2 regions of the Streptomyces sp. Sge12 genome follow, and region 2 is predicted to be linked to the other one. Evidence: predicted binding sites of a transcription regulator. Region 2 holds the regulator's gene; the other holds the start of a gene.
The links. The regulator HspR, encoded in region 2, represses chaperone genes until heat shock. The targets are predictions, from matches to a motif close to TTGAGNNNNNNNNNCTCAA.

Region 1: the regulator HspR is predicted to act here: its motif matches at 2,033-2,051, upstream of lon (endopeptidase La).

The regions. Positions count from the first base shown of each region.
Region 1 covers NZ_CP020555.1:2,800,930-2,804,338, forward strand. Annotated here, with positions in the region: gene lon (endopeptidase La) at 1-2,010, opposite strand, end outside; gene B6R96_RS37245 (hypothetical protein) at 2,593-3,081, shown strand; gene B6R96_RS12075 (SUKH-3 domain-containing protein) at 3,117-3,409, opposite strand, start outside.
Region 2 covers NZ_CP020555.1:3,859,719-3,863,127, reverse strand. Annotated here, with positions in the region: gene grpE (nucleotide exchange factor GrpE) at 1-35, shown strand, start outside; gene dnaJ (molecular chaperone DnaJ) at 75-1,256, shown strand; gene B6R96_RS17115 (heat shock protein transcriptional repressor HspR) at 1,259-1,729, shown strand; gene B6R96_RS17110 (hypothetical protein) at 1,800-2,876, opposite strand; gene B6R96_RS17105 (hypothetical protein) at 2,961-3,242, shown strand; gene B6R96_RS17100 ((2Fe-2S)-binding protein) at 3,272-3,409, shown strand, end outside.

The sequences.
Region 1 (3,409 bases), 1.1 Mb from region 2:
TTCGGCGCCGTGCGAGCGCAGGAAGCTCAGCGCGATCTGCGCCGACTCCTTCATGACGTCGCCGAGCTGGCCGGTGAGGGTCAGGCCGGCCGCGCCCGTCTCCGGGTCGGCCAGGGAGGCCTCCACGAACAGCACGTCGCCGCCGGCGCCGGTCACCGCGAGGCCGGTGGCCACGCCGGGGACGGCGGTGCGCCGCTCGGCCGGGTCCTGGGCGGACTCCGGTACGTGGTGCGGGCGCCCGATCAGAGCCCTCAGGTCGTCCGCGCCGATGCTCAGGGGCAGTTCCCGCTCCCCCAGCTCGTGCTGCGAGGCGACCTTGCGCAGCAGGCGGGCGATGGACCGCTCCAGGGTGCGTACGCCCGCCTCGCGGGTGTACTCGCCGGCCAGCCTGCGCAGCGCGTCCTCCTCCAGGACCACTTCGTCGGAGCCGAGCCCGGCGCGCTCCAGCTGGCGCGGCAGCAGGTGGTCGCGGGCGATGACGACCTTCTCGTCCTCGGTGTACCCGTCCAGCCGGACGAGCTCCATCCGGTCGGCCAGGGCCTCGGGGATGGCCTCCAGGACGTTGGCGGTGGCCAGGAAGACGACGTCGCTGAGGTCGAGCTCCACCTCCAGGTAGTGGTCGCGGAAGGTGTGGTTCTGCGCCGGGTCCAGGACCTCCAGCAGGGCGGCCGCGGGGTCGCCGCGGAAGTCGGAGCCCACCTTGTCGATCTCGTCGAGGAGCACCACCGGGTTCATCGACCCGGCTTCCTTGATGGCCCGGACGATCCGGCCGGGCAGGGCGCCGACGTAGGTGCGGCGGTGGCCGCGGACCTCGGCCTCGTCCCGGACGCCGCCGAGGGCGACGCGCACGAACTTGCGGCCCATGGCGTGCGCCACGGACTCGCCCAGCGAGGTCTTGCCCACGCCGGGCGGCCCGACGAGCGCGAGCACGGCGCCGCCGCGCCGGCCGCCGATGACGCCCATGCCGCGCTCGCTGCGCCGCTTGCGGACGGCGAGGTACTCGGTGATGCGGTCCTTCACGTCGCTGAGGCCCGCGTGCTCGGCGTCGAGCACCGCCCGGGCGCCGCGGATGTCGTACTCGTCCTCGGTGCGCTCGTTCCAGGGCAGTTCCAGCACGGTGTCCAGCCAGGTCCGGATCCAGGACCCTTCGGGGCTCTGGTCGCTGGACCGCTCCAGCTTGTCGACCTCCTTGAGCGCGGCCTCCCGTACGTTCTCGGGGAGGTCGGCGGCCTCGACGCGGGCGCGGTAGTCGTCGGACTCCTCGCCGTCCTTCTCGCCGTTCAGCTCGCGCAGTTCCTTGCGTACGGCTTCCAGCTGACGCCGGAGCAGGAACTCGCGCTGCTGCTTGTCGACGCCGTCCTGGACGTCCTTGGCGATGGACTCGGCCACGTCCTGTTCGGCGAGGTGGTCGCTGAGGGCCTTGACGGCGAGCTTGAGGCGGGCGACCGGGTCGGCGGTCTCCAGCAGTTCGACCTTCTGCTCGACCGTCAGGAAGGGCGAGTACCCGGAGTTGTCGGCGAGTGCGGACACGCCCTCGATCTGCTGGACCCGGTCCACGACCTGCCAGGCCCCGCGCTTCTTGAGCCAGCTGGTGGCGAGCGCCTTGTACTCCTTGACGAGCTCGGCGACCGCTCCGGGCAGCGGATCGGGCACCGCCTCGTCGACGGTCTCGCCCTCGACCCACAGGGCCGCGCCGGGCCCGGTGGTCCCGGCCCCGATACGGACCCGGCCGAGGCCGCGGATGAGGGCGCCGGGGTCGCCGCCGGAGAGCCGGCCGACCTGCTCGACGGTTCCGAGCACACCGGTCGCGGCGTACGTCCCGTCGATGCGCGGCACGAGCAGCACCCGGGGCTTGCCGCTGCCGTTCGTCCCGGCGGCGGCCTGCGCGGCCTCCACGGCGGCGCGTACCTCGGCGTCGGAGAGGTCCAGCGGAACGACCATTCCGGGCAGCACGACCTCGTCGTCGAGCGGCAGCACGGGCAGAGTGAGTGTGACGGACGTCGAAGCCATGATCTTCCCTCCGGCAGTGAAGTTGAGCTATGCCGACTCAATGCATGTGCGCCGCCCAATGTTCCCCCCACGCCGTTCGCCCGGGGCGAACGCCTCAGATGTCCGGTACTCCCTACGCGGGCATCGACATCGAGTCCCAGGTCGCCGGCACCCGCGGCCGTCAGATCGCCGGACGCTTCGTCGGTATCCCCGCAGCCCCGCCCATGCCACCGATCGGGACCACGACATGTGGCCCTGGCCGGGACCCTGGAATCCATGCTTCGGCTGCACAACCACACCTCGGCGCCGAGCGGTCAGAGAAGCTCACGGCGCCGGCCAAACCCGCCTCCCGGCGAAGGCGGGCAGCCTGATGCTCGTGCGTCGCCTGCCCGACCCTGTTCTCCCTGCCCAGCGTGAGGTCGCGGCGACTGACCACCGTCCACGGCCTGGATATCAACTCTGGGTCCAGGTCACCCGGCGCGAGCAGTCCGGCGGGATGCGCCGGGCATCGTCCCCGAGCGGCTCGCAGCCCTCATCGGCCGGAGCATTCACGCCCTCGCAGGAGCTCTTCCGGAACTGCGCGATCCACAGCCGAACCGGGCCATGTTCCGCCACGAGCCACAAGACGGCTGCCACCGCTGCGACTCCAAACATCCCAGCGGAACGGTGACCCGGCTCCTCCCGCTCCACCGCTACGTATGCCTCCGGCACCGCATCCGGATCGGCCCACCTGACGTCAATCAGCCCGCGGCCGACCTCAGCGAGATCCCCGCCATCGTCCGCTCCCAGCGCCGTCATCTACGGACACTGAGCCGACGCGGCACTGACCGCCTTCATCTTCTGTTGACATATCTGGGATACCGCCAACCCCCCGAGGATCGCCGGCATGTCTGGCATACCTGGGACACGCGCGCTCGCGTCCTCATTCCGGACGATGACGAATCGACGGCCTTTCGTGCCTACAGCACGTCGAAGCTGTTCGCCGCCGTCTATCCCGAGGCCATAGACCTGGCCTCGCCCACCGCCGTGCCCTACTGGCGCCAAGGCGCGAGCGGAACGCTCATCGAACAGTTCCAGTTCCTCGACCAATAGCGCGCGAAATTACGAAGGAGGCACGCCGCACGACCTCAGGGCTGGACTGAGCTGGGCATTCGAATCGGCATCACTCCAAGGACGAGGTTCTCCATGGCCTCGGGCATACGACCAAACCTGGCCAGCCAGTTGACGACGACATACAACTCGCCGCGCTCGTCAAGGCCGATGAAGGCTTGGCCGTGGTCGAGTTCCCCCAGTGGAAAGAGGTGGTGCCCGATCTCCTCACCCCATTCGCCGAAACGGTCGCCTTCGCCCAGTGCAAGCAGCGGGTCGAGCTCGAATGGCTCTCTCGCCCTGGTGATGCCTGAGCCACCGCCGACAACTG
Region 2 (3,409 bases):
ACGGCTTGGACACGGATGCCCCCGACAAGGGCTGATGCACCACATGTAGGAGCACGAGAGGAGGGACACCGGGGATGAGCACGAAGGACTTCGTCGAGAAGGACTACTACAAGGTCCTCGGTGTCCCGAAGGACGCCACCGAGGCCGAGATCAAGAAGGCGTACCGGAAGCTCGCCCGTGAGTACCACCCGGACGCCAACAAGGGCGACGCCTCGGCCGAGGAGCGCTTCAAGGAGATCTCCGAGGCGAACGACATCCTCGGCGACGCCAAGAAGCGCAAGGAGTACGACGAGGCGCGCGCCCTGTTCGGCAACGGCGGCTTCCGCCCCGGGCCGGGCGGCGGCGGCTCGTTCAACTTCGACCTGGGTGACCTCTTCGGGGGCCAGCAGCAGGGCGCCGGCCAGGCCGGCGGCTTCGGCGGCGGCCTGGGCGACGTCTTCGGCGGCCTCTTCAACCGCGGCGCCGGCCCCGGTACGGGAACCCGTACCCAGCCGCGCCGCGGCCAGGACATCGAGTCGGAGGTCACCCTCTCCTTCACGGAGGCGGTGGACGGGGCCACGGTCCCGCTCCGGATGTCCTCCCAGGCTCCCTGCAAGGCCTGTTCGGGCACCGGTGACAAGAACGGCACCCCCAGGGTGTGCCCGACCTGCGTCGGCACCGGCCAGGTCTCGCGCGGCAGCGGCGGCGGCTTCTCGCTGACCGACCCCTGCGCGGACTGCAAGGGCCGCGGTCTGATCGCGGAGACCCCCTGCGACGTCTGCAAGGGCAGCGGGCGCGCCCGCAGCTCCCGCACCATGCAGGTCAGGATCCCGGCGGGCGTCTCCGACGGCCAGCGGATCCGGCTGCGCGGCAAGGGTGCGCCGGGCGAGCGCGGCGGTCCCGGCGGTGACCTCTACGTGGTCGTGCACGTCGATTCCCACCCGGTGTTCGGCCGCAAGGACGACAACCTGACGGTGACCGTCCCGGTGACCTTCGCCGAGGCGGCCCTGGGCGCCGACATCAAGGTCCCGACCCTGAACGGACCCTCGGTCACGCTGAAGCTGCCGCCGGGCACCCCCAACGGGCGCACCATGCGGGCCCGCGGCAAGGGCGCGGTCCGCAAGGACGGCACCCGCGGCGACCTGCTGGTCACGGTGGAGGTCGCGGTCCCGACCGAACTGTCCGACAAGGCCCGCGAGGCCCTGGAGATGTACCGCGAGGCGACGGAGTCGCAGGACCCGCGCACCGCGCTGTTCGAGTCCGCGAAGGGAGCATGACCATGGACGGCCGCCGACGACAGTCCTCCCGCCTGGGCGGGGGCTACCAGCTCACCGACGAGACCCCGGTCTACGTGATCTCGGTGGCCGCCCAGCTCTCGGGCCTGCATCCGCAGACCCTCCGTCAGTACGACCGCCTGGGCCTGGTCTCCCCGGACCGGACGGCCGGCCGCGGCCGGCGCTACTCGGCCCGTGACATCGAACTGCTCCGCACGGTGCAGGCGCTGTCGCAGGACGAGGGCATCAATCTGGCGGGCATCAAGCGGATCATCGAACTGGAGAACCAGGTCGCCGCGCTCCAGCAGCGCGTCGCCGAGCTCGCCGCGGCCGTGGACGGCGCGGCGGCCACGCTGCAGGCCCGCGAGGCCCAGGTGCACGCCTCGTACCGCCGGGACCTGGTTCCGTACCAGCCCCCGCAGCCGGGCAGTGCCCTGGTCGTCTGGCGGCCCAGCCCCAAGCGCCCGATGGACTGAGCAGGTCCCTCACCGAGGCCCGCATGCTTCAGGCCCCGTTCCCCTTCCCGGGGGCGGGGCCTGAGGGCTGTCAGAGCCCTTCCCGGTCCGCTTCGTGGTCCTCGTGGTCCGGATGCCCCTCGCAGTCCTGTTCGGGCCCGGAGGGGCGGCCCAGGATGCCGGAACGGGCGATGAGATAGCCGAGCTGGGCGCGGCTGCCGCTGCCGAGGGTGGTGGCGAGCTTGGCGATGTGCGCCCGGCAGGTGCGGACGTTCATACCGAGGCGGCGCGCGATGGCCTCGTCGACGTGACCCTCGATCAGGAGCTGCGCGATGGTCCGCTGCACGCCGGAGATCCCGCCGGGGGTGCTGCGGTACGTCACTTCCTCCTGGAGGGGCACGGCGCGGTGCCAGAGCTGCTCGAACACCTTGATGAGGTAGTCGACCAGGCCCGGGTGGCGCAGTTCCAGGGCGACCCGGCGGTCGTCGCTCACCGGGATGAAGGCGACCGTGCGGTCGAAGATGATGAGGCGCTCGATCAGCTCCTCCAGGGTGCGGATCTCCACCTTGCCCGTCGAGATCCGCTCCACGTAGGCGAGCGTGCCCTGGCTGTGCCGTGCGGTGTGCTGGTACAGGGTCCGTATGCTGACCCCGCGGTCGATCAGCGGCTGGTCGCGTTCCAGGGCCTGGGTGAGGGCCAGGGAGGGCCGCGCTCCGCCCGGCTGGACCGTCAGCACCTCGGTGTGGCATTCGGCCGTCGCGAGGTTCAGGGCGGCGTTGATCTGTTCGAAACCCTCCAGCACCGTGATGGCATGGGTGTTGGCCGGGCTCTGTGCGCTGATGGCAAGGAAAGGCTCGAAAGTGTCGGTGAGATCTACAGCGCTGCGTCGGCGGTCCTGGATCTCACGTTCAATCGGATGAAGCCGTTGAGCCAATGCGACGGACGGGGGAACCGGACGCAGTTGGTTCGCGTCATCCGGGTCGGGTTGCAGAAGAGCGAATTCAAGCAGGCAGGGGGCGTTCTTGATCTCGCCCCGGGCGATCCGGCCGGTGCTCAGCGCGGTCGCGTAGAGCCGCGTCCCCTCGGCGCACATGGACGTGACGGGGTGCGGATGTGTCGCTTTTGTCTCGATTCGCGTCAAATCTCCACCCCCCAGGGTCCTGAACATGCAAGAACATGATGCATCGTCCCTGTGGCATTGACGTGCCTGAATGAGCCATCGTCTGTCACGCGGGGGAGAGGATTCCATCAAGTGAGGACGAAGCCGACCATGTACAAGAGAATGCTTCGCTCGGTGCTTGCCATAGTTTTCTCCGCCGTTGCGGTTTTTGGGGCAGTCAGCGCCGTCGAAAGTGACGCGGGGAGCGCTAGGGACGGTCAGGGCACGAGCCTGACGAGCACGGAGTTCGACACCGGCTGGACCACGGCGCCCGTGGGTAAGTACGCGGACACCGGCTGGACCAGCGGCCGGCTGAGTGGCGGGGGTAAGGACGATACGGGCTGGACCGAGACCCCTGTGACGGTGTCCGCGTGACCCCCGACGACCGCGGCTTCCGCCGCGAGATGGCCTCCGCGTACCGCTCGGGCTGGCAGTTCATCGATCTCGCCACGGCCATCCCCCACCCTGGCGACTCGCTGATGGTCACCCTGTTCGGCCAACCGATCGTCGTCGTGCGCGAGGAGGACGAGGACGTACGTGCC